Regions from separate parts of the Leuconostoc falkenbergense genome, predicted to be linked through region 3. Evidence: riboswitches for the same ligand, from Rfam matches in the RefSeq annotation. Region 3 holds a riboswitch; each other region holds the start of a gene.
The links. Region 3 has a riboswitch for thiamine pyrophosphate ahead of ACI3ES_RS02500 (transcriptional regulator). Riboswitches for the same ligand answer to the same signal wherever they lie in the genome.
Positions count from the first base shown of each region.

Region 1: another riboswitch for thiamine pyrophosphate. It lies ahead of ACI3ES_RS04395 (ECF transporter S component); the one in region 3 lies ahead of ACI3ES_RS02500 (transcriptional regulator).
Region 2: another riboswitch for thiamine pyrophosphate. It lies ahead of tenA (thiaminase II); the one in region 3 lies ahead of ACI3ES_RS02500 (transcriptional regulator).

Region 1 is NZ_CP174386.1:885,673-889,949, forward strand. It holds gene ACI3ES_RS04380 (energy-coupling factor transporter transmembrane protein EcfT) at 1-94, opposite strand, end outside; gene ACI3ES_RS04385 (ABC transporter ATP-binding protein) at 94-1,467, opposite strand; gene ACI3ES_RS04390 (thiamine-binding protein) at 1,505-1,798, opposite strand; gene ACI3ES_RS04395 (ECF transporter S component) at 1,795-2,373, opposite strand; TPP riboswitch at 2,522-2,611, opposite strand; gene ACI3ES_RS04400 (DMT family transporter) at 2,771-3,712, shown strand; gene ACI3ES_RS04405 (class I SAM-dependent methyltransferase) at 3,782-4,277, shown strand, end outside.
Region 2 is NZ_CP174386.1:1,172,659-1,176,935, reverse strand. It holds gene ACI3ES_RS05875 (ATP-binding cassette domain-containing protein) at 1-193, shown strand, start outside; gene ACI3ES_RS05870 (DUF2089 family protein) at 533-811, shown strand; gene ACI3ES_RS05865 (hypothetical protein) at 804-1,088, shown strand; gene ACI3ES_RS05860 (ACT domain-containing protein) at 1,523-1,894, shown strand; gene tenA (thiaminase II) at 2,072-2,785, opposite strand; TPP riboswitch at 2,861-2,962, opposite strand; TPP riboswitch at 3,082-3,170, shown strand; gene ACI3ES_RS05850 (ECF transporter S component) at 3,292-3,873, shown strand; gene ACI3ES_RS05845 (ATP-binding cassette domain-containing protein) at 3,891-4,277, shown strand, end outside.
Region 3 is NZ_CP174386.1:493,138-497,414, reverse strand. It holds gene thiD (bifunctional hydroxymethylpyrimidine kinase/phosphomethylpyrimidine kinase) at 1-390, opposite strand, end outside; gene thiM (hydroxyethylthiazole kinase) at 387-1,163, opposite strand; gene ACI3ES_RS02500 (transcriptional regulator) at 1,163-1,723, opposite strand; TPP riboswitch at 1,811-1,899, opposite strand; gene ACI3ES_RS02495 (hypothetical protein) at 1,938-2,444, opposite strand; gene ACI3ES_RS02490 (hypothetical protein) at 2,441-2,731, opposite strand; gene ACI3ES_RS02485 (VWA-like domain-containing protein) at 2,728-3,885, opposite strand; gene ACI3ES_RS02480 (ATP-binding protein) at 3,882-4,277, opposite strand, start outside.

The DNA.
Region 1 (4,277 bases), 390 kb from region 3:
CGATCGCTACTATAAAATTAATACGGGCGTTTAATATAAAGGTTAATTCAATACTGACGATTAAAATAAAGACGAATTTAACACCGGAATTCATTAAAGTTGCTCCTGATAGTATAATGTTTGGTGATCAAGGTGTAGATGGTAGTTAATGACTGGTAGTAAGGCATCCAGTTGGTGACTAATAATGATGAAACGCTGCTTACCTTGAGCCGAAATTTCTTGTAATATTTCAGAGACTACACGTACTGAGGCAACATCAAGTCCAGCAATTGGTTCGTCAAGCAACAAAACGGGCGTGCCAACAATTAACATCAGTAACAGTTGCAGCTTTTTCTTTTGGCCACCAGAAAGTTGATAGACAATGTGTTGACGTAAATGATTAAGATTGAGGCGCGTGAGATAATGATCAATTACTTTGGAAGACCAAAATGATTGATGTTGGCTATGTTGGTAGCTCAACGCTAATTCTTCATCGACGGTCATTCTAAGAAACTGGCGCTCGGGACTTTGAAATAATAGCGCCACTTTTTGAACATATTGTGCAACTTTTAATTTTTGAATATTTTTTGATTGATAAGTTATCTGCCCATCAAAAGATTTCAATTTAGTTAACGCATTAAATAAAGTTGATTTGCCACTACCATTTGCGCCAGTTAGAAGGGTAATGCCAGGTGCACCAATCAAGAGTTGGGGAACAGTGATTAATGTCCTTTTTTCGGCCGATAATTTAAAATGAGTCAGTTCAAAAATACCCTCATTGGTTGTTTTAAAAATATGATGTTGTGGTTTGGAAATGCGTTGCATAAATTGATCATGTTCAAGTGTTGAGATTGTTTGATGTTGAATTTCCCATACATTGTTTACAATGTCTTGATAACCTGAAAAATCATGATCTGCCACAAGAATGGTAACGCCATCAGCCTGCAATGTTTTTATTTTTTTTAAAATTTCCTGCCGTGCTATTATATCGACATTGGCGAAAGGTTCATCTAATAGCAACAATTTACTTTTCATTGCGACAATTATTGCTAAAGCAACTTTTTGCTTTTCACCACCTGAAAGCGTGGCAATCTGTTGGTCGGCTAGTTGTTTGATGCCGACAAATTCAAGTGCCGCCGTCGCACGTTTAGCTATTTCATCAGCCGGAATTTGTAAGTTTTCTAGTGTAAACGTCAATTCCTCAAAAGGGGTAGGCATCGCAAACTGTGTGTCGGGATCTTGAAATAAAAAACCAACATGCTGTGCTCTCTGATTAGCTGGTAACTGGCTAATGGCGGTATTGTCAACCAAAACAGTGCCTTTAAGTTGAGGGAATAAACCGGCAATGATTTTTAACAATGTTGATTTACCAATACCTGATGGTCCAATTAAAAGATTGAAACTATTTTCTGGAATGGATAGTGTCAAGTCGTTAAATATTTTTGTTTTGTCGTAGCTTAAATTAATATGTTCTAGAGTAACAATCATCGGTTTAGAATATCCTATGTACGCGGAAAACACCGCTTTATTTATATTTATCTGTTTTTTTTGCTATTGTAAGCACATCACTTGTGGTTGCCATGTTGATTTTGCTATAAACCATTACAGGTATGTCTGTGATTTCAGCAGCCACTTTTGGCAATTGTGCTAAAAGTGACATCAGTTGATCATAATCACCTTCTAATGTTGATTCAAACGCACCAACTTGGTAATTAACACCACTAGCATCAATGTAAGCGATGACGTGATCAACGATTTTAATAACATCGTTTTCATTTGCAGTCATTGGCAAAACTTGAACAGCAATACTTGAAATCATGAGATCACCTCTGATTGATGCGTTGTTAAGATACCTGATTTAGCAATTAGCTTTTGCGTGAAGTAAACAATGACACCAGCAAAAATGGCTGATGAAATCAGGCGAGTGATAAACAAACCAACTAGTAGACCAAACGAATATTGTGCATAGCCATTACGAAGTAGGTCCCAACCAAAGGTTACAATTGTGACGGTAATGACTGAAGCAGTTAAGCTAGTTTTATCCCAGCGACGGTAACCAAAAATAGCAAATCCAATTTCGGTTCCCAGTCCTTGAATAGCGCCAGCAACGATGTTCATGACGCCCCATTGTGAACCAAAAACCATTTCAATTGTGCCGGCAAGCGTTTCGCCAATAATCGAAGCACCGGCACGACGAATGATGTAGCCCGCCATTGGACCAGCCATTAACCATGGACCAATTGTTGCATCATTAGCATATGGACTTAAACCCATAGGCGTTAATATTGCTGCAATGACGTTATAAGCAAATGCCCAAGCCCAGAAAATAAAACCGAAAAACACCGCGATGAGCGCGATAAAGATAACGTCACGTAGTGACCATTTTGTATGCATGTTGCACACCTCCGAATTTGTTGTGAAAACACCGCAATGAGGTTAGACATACAAAAAGCCAATCTCCATAGGAAGATTGGCTTTGACATAATATCAATTACAAATGCTAAAACAGACTGACGATTAGTAGCTTGTGTCTGTATAGAATTAATATTCAAGTAAATCTCCCTACGCTAGTACGATCTAGATCAGGTTATATGGGTATTATCTCAGCCATTCGGCACCCCAGACTTTGGTGTTTTCAATTGTTTGTGATTATCTCACAAACAGAGTGTACCACAATCCATTTTTACCTGCAATAGATGAAAGTCGTTTGGCTTGCAAAAACGGCACCTATGGGTATACTTATTACGCATGAGTTAAAATTAAAAAAGTTATATTTAGGAGTAGTATTGAGATGCTTTATTTTATTGGATTGGCTGCTGGATTTTTATTAGCTAATCAAAGTGCTATTAATGCAAAATTAGGTGCAGCGGTACGTTCACCATTTAGGTCGAGTTTAATTTCATTTTCAGTCGGGACAATATTTCTGATCGCCGTCTTTTTGGGGACCAATCAACACATTGTTCCTATTGGCACTGTTTTATCGCATAACCCGTGGTGGATTTGGTTGGGCGGAATTTTGGGTGTCTTCTTTTTAACATCTAACATTTTAATGTTTCCCAAATTAGGGGCAATTCAAACGATTATTTTGCCCATTTTAGGTCAAGTTTTGATGGGAGAAGTGATTGATATCTTTGGGCTTTTTGGGGCACAGCAGCATCCTTTGACATGGCTTAAGTCTATGGGAATTTTGATTTTATTCTTAGGTATTTACATTGCTGTTGTGTTGGCCAGCCGTGGGGTTGCTAAAATTGAAGAAAAAAGCGACAAAGATCATGAAAATGCCGTTACGTTGAATTTATGGCGTTTGTGGGGGATAGTGGCAGGTGCTATTTCAGCTATTCAACAAGCCATTAATGGCCACTTTGGCCAATTAATGCATTCCTCAGTCGGAGCCTCGGTGTTTTCTTTTTTGACAGGCACAATCTTGATTCTTCTGGTTGTGATTATTCGTGATAAGTCCTTTTTGCCAAAAGAATTTCATGCGAATGGGCAGCCGTTTTGGTTGTTCATTGGCGGTGTATTAGGTGCTGCATTTGTTTTTGCAGCCGCCTATTTAGTCCCACAACTTGGTACGGGGGTAACAGTTACTTTGGGCTTATTTGGTTCAATCGTTGGATCAATGGCTGTTACACAATTTGGTTGGTGGCGTTCACCGCAAAGACAAGTCACAAGGGCTCAAATATTTGGTATTATGGCGATGGCAATTGGTGTGTTATTGATAAAATTTGGATAAGGAAAGTCAGCGCGTAGCTGGCTTTTTTGCTATACTGATAGGAGTAAAAAAATTTTTTTAGGGAACATTATGGATAGTATTCATCTTTCGCCACGCCTTGAAGCGGTGGCTAAACATGTGCCACAAGGCGCAATAATTGCTGATATAGGTTCAGATCATGCCTATTTACCCGCACATTTAATCTTGAACAATCATGTCCAGCATGCCATAGCTGGTGAAGTCGCTCAAGGGCCGTTTGAAAATGTTCAACATGAAATTAACAAACGACATCTGAATGGCAAACTTGAGGCGCGATTAGCGAATGGTTTAGCTGCCATTGACATAGCTGATAAGGTTGACACGGTTGTAATTGCTGGCATGGGTGGGATTTTGATTCAAGACATTTTGTCAGCTGGTCAGTCAAAAAATCATCAGTACAATACTTTGATTTTACAACCAAATACTGATGAGAATGTTGTCAGATCATGGTTAAACAACAATCACTATTTGATTATAGCGGAAGACATTGTTCAGGAAGGTTCGCATTTTTATGAAGTGATCGTTGCCACGCCTGGTGAATCCAAAT
Region 2 (4,277 bases), 680 kb from region 3:
GTATGGTCAGTGTTTATTGGACAAAGAAGTTTATATTTTTGATGAACCGACCAGTGGCGTAGATGAAAAAAATGCGCCTGTTGTTCTGAGCATGATTAATGATCTCGTCATCAATGATCACAAAATTGTCATTATGACTTCTCATCATTCTGACCAGTTAAAACAATTTGATCTGAATTTGATAGCCTTGTAATTTTTTGAAACATGGGAACATGTTTTTTTATTGAAAAAATAAGTTAATTTGAATCAAAATATGGATAAGCAGGATGTTTTCGTTTTATTGGCTTTATTAGTTTCAAAAGAAACAGTTGTATCAGGATAAGCATTTGAACAGTAATCATAAGCGGTATCAAAGTTTATAGTCTTTAAAAAGCATGTGTGAAAACATGCTTTTTATCATGTTATCGTCAATTGAAAAATAGGCAGTGTTGGGGCAGTCCTAGCAGGTAACAAAAATATATTTAAAATTAATTGCATTAAATGTTTAACAATGTTAATATAAAATAAATAATATTAAAGAGAGGCGTTGTTTATGGATTGGTTTTTAAAACTAGAACGTGAAGATCAAGAGTTCGTTAAACAATTAGTCAAGGCTTCAGGTTCCTTAAAAGAATTAGCCAAAATTTATCAGGTTAGTTATCCAACGGTACGTGTCCGATTGAATAAAATTATTCAACATATTGATTTAATTGAACAACAGGGCAAAAGTTCGTTTGAAACTAAAATAATGGAAATGGTAATTAATGATGAATTGCCATTAAATTTAGCAAAAAAGATTCTTGCAGATTATCAGGAGGAAAAAGATGAGTGAATTTATGGGTGTTTTTTATGGATGTTTAATAGCTGGCGGTTTGTATTTACTTGATCGTTTCCTTCCAAAATGGTTTGGTGCTTTACCGGGTATAGCTTATTTGATTTTTATGATTTGGTTAATGATTTACAAAAATGGTCAGAACATTTTAGGGTTGTTTACCGTTTTAATCGTCGGCGAAGCAGTTATTAATGGTATTTGGATAGAAAGTATCGAAAGTAGAAAAAAGAAAACTCAAAAAGAGTTGGATAAAATGAAAGCCAAAGATTTGAGTTGATTTCAAAATAATTATCAAAAATGGCTATGATAGAATGGATATATTAACAACACGATATGAGAGAAAAAATATGTCTGAAAAACCAAAAAAACTTGAGAAAAAGAATATATTGTATCTAGTCATTGCAGCTTTATTCATAATCATCATAATTATGAGCTTTTATATTCATGCGTTGCGTAATCGGAGTACAACAACTATTGTGATCAACCCAACAAAAACAAGCAGTAGCGCATCAAGTGAATCTAGCTCATCAAATAAACACTAAATTGAATTGCCCTGAAGATTAAAAAATTGTGTGTATTCTTTTTATATATTATAATTATGTAAAATAAATATATTACCACCACCGGGTGGCAGGCATGTGAGAGCTCATTAGGTCATTGAAGAGCTCCCACTGCCTTTTTATTTTAAAAATAATCTAGGAGAATAAACAAATGGAATTATTATTACTAAAGGAACCATTAACGGTATTTCAGGTGGATAATTTACAGGAGGTTAATTTATCTATAAATCCTTTGAATATCAGTATTACAGCTGATGAAATATCTGTAGTAGCGCCTACTTCACAAGTGCCTGCAGAAACAGTGAACAGAGAAGATGGCTGGCAAATGTTTAAAATTGAAGGCGTACTGGACTTTAGTTTAATCGGTATTTTGGCAAAAATATCAGGGGTTTTGGCAAAAGAAAATATAAGCATTTTTGCACTATCAACATTTAATACAGACTATATTTTGGTTAAGACAGATAAAGTGCATAAAGCGGTACGAGAGCTGAATAACAATGATTTTGTTATTCGTCATGAGTAAGATTGAAAAAAATCAATTATAATTGTTAAACTAAATGGGCACGGCAATGTGTCTTTTTGTTTGTGCTTAAAAAATGAATATTTGAAAAAGGCCTAATTGGTGAAAATGTTTGACACTTGTTACAAAATAGTCATATTTTACTTCATTAGCCTGAATCACTAAGTTCAATTTTTTATACTAAATATGTTTCAATGTTGCAGAGCTAATGGTTTTCTTAAATTTCCAATCTTGTTGGTAAAAAGCTTGCTCCCAAAACTGCCATTCGAGTTCACAACTTTTTAAGAAAAATTGCATAGCTTCTTCACGTTGTAATGATGTTGCATCTGATGCCAGACGATCAATCCAATCGAAAATTTGATCAGAGACTGTGGTCTGAGAATCATCATCCGTTTTAGCATAGAAATCAATCCATCCTTTAAAAGGATTAGCTTGATTATTAGCCTTTTCTTGAACTTGCTTGTTGGCAATTTCATGGTACGTCCAAGGACAAGCTTGAAAAGCAGCGAGAATATTCAGCAGTAAACCTGTATCAGCTGCACGATACATATGTAATTCATATAGATATGCTTTTGGTGCTGGTGTTGCATGTTGTAACATTTCATATTGAACGCCGGCCACATCGCAAAAGACGTGGTGTGGATGAATTTCGCTATTCAAAATAAAATCAATTGCATTCGCAAAAAATTTTATTTCAGTACGGTCAGTTAGTTTTGTAATTGCAGTGGCATAAATTTTAATAAATTCACTCAAATATTGAAAATCTTGTTCAACATAAAAAATTAAAGCTTCTCGTGGTACGTATCCTGTCGCAATACCACGGACAAATGGGTGTTCATGAATAGCAGTCATAATTGGTTGTGCATGAGCACGTAATTCTTCTGAAAACAACATAATATCTCCTAATAATTGGTTTTTAGTCAACAAAAAAAGCGCTTTGTTAAGAGCGCAAAAAGAGCATCTTTATTAAATAAAAGAATGCCACTTTCCTACGCTAGTGTTGACTAGATCAGGTTCGAAGGGACTGATGTAAACATCATCTCAGCCAAGAAGGCACCCCTAGTGGACAACATATAATATTTTATGAATTAAGAATAACACTACTACAAAATAATTACAAACATTAAAAAAATAGGAGTCAGTGCATTGCATTTTTGAAAACAATGAGTTATACTTTTTCACGTAGTTTAATATTTTATCTGGGGTACCGTAAGGTTGAGATTATACCCATTGAACCTGTCAGGTTAATACCTGCGAAGGAAGATAAGTTAGATTAAGACATTTTTTGATGCCATCAATCACTAGTCTCTTTTGTGGTTGGTGGTTTTTTCTATGATCACTTATTACTAAAACGGTATATTATCAAAACTTACGACCTCAATCAAAAGGAGAATATGTTTATGGAACAGTTAGAAATCTCATCTGAATCAAAGGTTAGGTGGTCGTTGCGAGAAGTGATATTAATGGCATTAATAGGTATTGCTTTTGGTGTCATTTATTTCATTATGGATCCAATATACACAGCTTTAGATGCTGTTTTGGTCCCACTCGGATTACATCAATACACAATTGCGATTACAATTGGTCCTTGGATGATGGCAGCGCCACTTTCCAGCTATCTATTGAGAAGGATGGGGGCTGGATTAATTGGTGAATTACTAGGTGCGACAGGAGAAGCACTTTTGGGAGGTTACTGGGGTGTAGCGACTTTAATTTCTGGTTTTATTCAAGGAATCGGATCAGAGTTAGGTTTCACATTAACAGGCTATAAAAATTGGAAAACAGGTTTAATTTTGTCGACCCTTACAGGAACTATTGTGACTTTTATATGGTCATTGTTCCATGATGGCTATCTTCAGTTTGGAATTAGTATGTTAATCGGATTGTTCATTGTACGGTGGATTTCAATTGCTTTTTTTGCTGGCCTACTAGTTTATTGGATTGTTAATCTATTAGAAAAGTCTAAGTTATTAAAAAAGTGACGTTAGGATGACCAACAATGACGATTTTAAAAACTAGCCATTTAGATATTAAGATTGATGACCAATTAATTTTAAAAGATATTACGCTATCCATCCAACCGGGACAATTTATTTTATTAGTTGGTGAATCAGGTTGTGGGAAGTCTACATTGATGACTGCTCTGGCGGGTTTGTATCCCAAGTATGGTGGTGAATTGTCACAAACAGTTTTATTAAATAAACATAATATCGCAACAATTAAAGCCAATTTTCGATCGAGAAAAGTAGCTATGTTATTTCAACATCCCGATCAACAGTTCGCAATGGATCGTGTGGAAGATGAATTAATTTTTTCACTTGAAAATTTGTCTCTATCAAAACAAGAAATAGATACACGAATCAATGAAGCATTAATTGAAGTCGGT
Region 3 (4,277 bases):
TAAACTTTTAACGGCAGCCACTGCATCAGGATTAAGCAACTTTGCGCCACCTTTCGCAACCATTACCGGATCTAACACATATTTACCAAAATCAAAATTTTGCAAGCCTTTGGCAACAAGCGCTACTGTCTCTGCGTTTCCGAGCATACCAGTTTTGGTTGCTTTGATAGCTAAATCATCAGCGATTGATTGCATTTGTGACCAAATCATATCAGGTGGTGTCATCAAAACATCTTGAACACCCAATGTATTTTGCGCTGTTAAAGCGACAAACACATTAGCACCATAAACACCCTGTGCAGCAAATGTCTTTAAATCAGCGCTAATACCAGCACCGCCACTACTATCAGCACCAGCGATTGTTAATACTTGTGGTGTTTCATTGCTCATAAGTATTGCACACTTTCAGTCATAAATGTCGCTACTTCCTCACTTGTAATTGCAGCAAGTTCATCTAGCAATTGCATACTATAAAAACCTGGTGTCGTGATTTGATGGCTGGCTTTGAGGCCAGCTAACTTAAACGTTGCCATCGTGTACATGACATTTTCCATAGTGAGTGATTCAGCCACAAAAGCACCAATCATGGACGATAATGCATCACCAGTTCCCACATTAGTTGATAATAATGGCACGTCTGTCTCAATGACGGCAGTTTGATGCCCATCGCTAATAACATCTTTGGCACCACTTAATGCAATTATGGCACCAGTCTTTTCTGCTGCTAATTGTGCGATGGCAATTACATCACCACTACCAGTGGCGTCAATGCCTTGGCTGTCAAAATCAATATCGGCAAACCACGCGATTTCCGCTGCGTTACCTCGAATAATATCAACATGCCCTTCTCGCATCAAAGTCTGCACGGCCTTACTACGAAAAGGTACTGCAACAGCAACTGGATCCAAGATAACAGGTTTATCTAAGTTAGTAGCGACCTTTGAGAGCGTTACAATATCTGATAATTCATTGGCCTTAAGCGTACCAATATTAATGACAACGGCATGTGCAATTTGACATAAATCATTAAATTCACTAACTTCGCGACTCATAAGCGGCGAACCACCAATAACATTCACTACATTGGCTACGAATTGTGGGGTAACAAAGTTAGCATAGGTCAGAACAAGCGGTGATTGTGTCCGTACATTTTTAATTGTCATTAGTATTGACTCCCTTTTTCATAGGCATTCCGCCAAAATTTTAGTTCAAATTGATACGATTTTTCAAAAATAGCGACATCTAGTCGACTGTCTGAATGGTCAACAATCTGCCAGTAATAGGTTACCAAATCATGGTATTGTTTACTGGCATAATATTGCTGCCAACCATTGTTTGTTTGATGTGCCAGTGCTTTAGCTATAAAGTAATAGGATTCCACACAAGGTAAGGTTGCCATGATTGCTGACATAGCACCTTTTTGAGCTGCTGCACGCATATGATTAACATAGGATTGCCCAACCAAATCTAAAGGCTTTGAGGCAACAGCATCCACTAGACTAAGATGTGCTTGTCCCTCATCATCGCTTGTCGGTCTGGTTAAATGTAATGATTCATCAATTTGATCAACGATAGGCATAAAAGCTTCGATATAACTGGCATCTTGAGCCGTATAATAATCGGCTTGATGCTTGGTTAATGAGTTATTACCAATTGCTTTCACGAAAGGCTCAGCCATTATTTGAGGCATAAACTGTTCTCTAATTGTTTGTAATGAGGTCATGTTTTCTCCATAATAGGACACAAAAAGGCCGCGAACCCACTCCAAGAAGATGCGTTCACGGCCAGTAATCAACATTTAAAAAACACTAGCTTATGCAACATATCTCCCTGCGTACGTACTAACGTCATCAGGTTCAATGGGTATTTCTCAGCCAATCGGCACCCCAGATATTTTATTCATTTCAAGATAAGTGTAAACGAATGTCACCAGATAATCAACCCCACCATTCAGGATCAACATCTCTCATTTGATGTTTCAGTGACAATTGCGAATCACTTGTAACACGTTGGTAAGTCGTTGTGTAGGGATTTTTCATCAAATTAATCATTTGCTGATACTGTGTACTTTTCAAAAAATCAGCTAATTGACTGTGATTTTGCCAAAAAGTCCACAACATATAATCTGCTTTACCATTATCATTTTGAGCCACAACACCGGCAACATTTACTAACTTACCAATTAGTTTATCATTATCATCTTTAGCCTGAAAGGCAATTTGATGAATCACACGGCCAGTTAATTGACCATTAATATAACGACTATCAAAGCCTAATGGCCGTTGAAATTGTTGGACAATTTCTGGCGCATCCAAAATCAAAACATTCGAACCCGCCAATTGTGATACCTTGCCGAGGTAAAACACGTTGTCTGGATTCGCTGTTTGAAGTGCTAATAATTCTGAAACTGACTGTTCTGGTGCAAGTACAAGATTAATTTTCATAAGAATGGCTCCTTTAACATTGTGACGACATCTGGTGAAAGCCGAACTGCATTACGCTGAATAAACTGTTGGACGCCTTTAAACGTTGTCAGATCAACTGTGGGTGTCATAGCATCTGATGCAACTAATGCTTTTGCATAGACAATATCTGAACGCGTCATCATCGTCATGCCCCATGGCTCGCTCAGTAACAGTGATTCCCATTGATCAGTTAATAATGCTTCAGCTCTTTTGAACCGATTGTCTTTGGCAATAAAACTACTCAGATCTGTTGGATTTAATTTCATAGGGTCAACACCTTTCCAATTTGATTAGGCAAACTGAGTTGTTGCTCTTCTGGCAGTATCCAATAAACACGACGATACTGTGACATAATCGGTGATGTTTCACCGTCACCATCAGTTAGGATAATCACTGTTGTCGTCTCACGAGGTGTTTTTTGTTTATCTAGATAGTCAAAAATACTTTGAAATGCCGTTCCTCCGCCAGCACGGCGCTGCCAATGATTGATATTTTTAATCACTTCAACTGCTGTATCAAATGAAAACACGCGGACTTTAGCATCAAATTGTTGTGTTATTTGCATCACATTGGCTAGGAATTTACCCACTAGTCTATCACTAATAGAAGCTGAATTGTCGACAAATACCAAAATTTCATTTTCGTACGTACTAATTTCACCAAATAAGTCCATTCGATAGGCTTGGCGCCGATTAAATCGTGCGCGTGATGGTTGCTTTTGATTAGGTACTTGGCTTACCCCTGTTTTGAAGATTTGACGCCAATTTTTTTTAGGCACCACCACCGCGGAAATCTGTTGTATGACAGCACTAGCCAAGTGACCTCGCCCAGATTTTTGTGCATCTTCATTGGCTTGCCGAATGACTTGTTCAAGTGCCGATTTAGCCTCATCAGACTCATCGCCAACACTCGCCCAATCACCGTGGCCGTCGACGTCACCATGAGCAGGCACATCATCTTCAAAACGACTGATTAAATCAATATAAGTTTGCGAATCTTGATAAGGCGCAAACCATTCGCCGTACACATCAAACAACATTTGCAAAGTCACAGCCGTTGGTAACTCACCTAATTCCTTAGGTAAATATTGATTAATCGCCACATCAGTCCCTAGATCAACAACTGATTTTGCTTGGTGCGTTGCAGCATAGCGAACTGGGTGTTCCCAAATAACATGCAGTGATTCATGTGCCAATGCAGCAGCAATCTGATTATACGTGCTGAAATTTTCCGTTAAACGTGCTGGATTGATTACTAAGTACCAACGATGATTTTGCCATTTTAATGCCAAAGGATGCGGTGCTAACAGGTTCATTTCGCGGGTTAAATTCATGACAATGTTGCCATATAGTGGTGAAACATCGAGTAAGGTTTTAATACCACCTAATATTAAATTATCCGTTTCATCCTTTGTTATCATCTGGTCGCAATGTCCATAATTTGTTGATACAACACGTTTGCATAGTGTTCTTCTGAATTGTACAAATCATCTAAAATTGGAGCATTTGTCATTTGCTTAACCAGTGCATATTGACCATCTGGTGCCAGCAATTGTAGTAATTCACTAAAACGTGCAGCGTTATTATCGTGTGTCATATCTGCCGTCAATAACAATGTTTTCATCACTGTCATTTTTTGAATTTCTGAATAGCTTTCAAATTTGGAACGAATGGTTAAAGGTACTTTAGGTCCGTCTGGTTTTGAGTCAAAGACTTCTTCGGCAGTTAAGCTAGGCGTTTGTTCGCGTACAAATCGAACAAATTGTGTTGCCACTACTTGACCTAAATCACCCGCCACAATATCAAATAACAA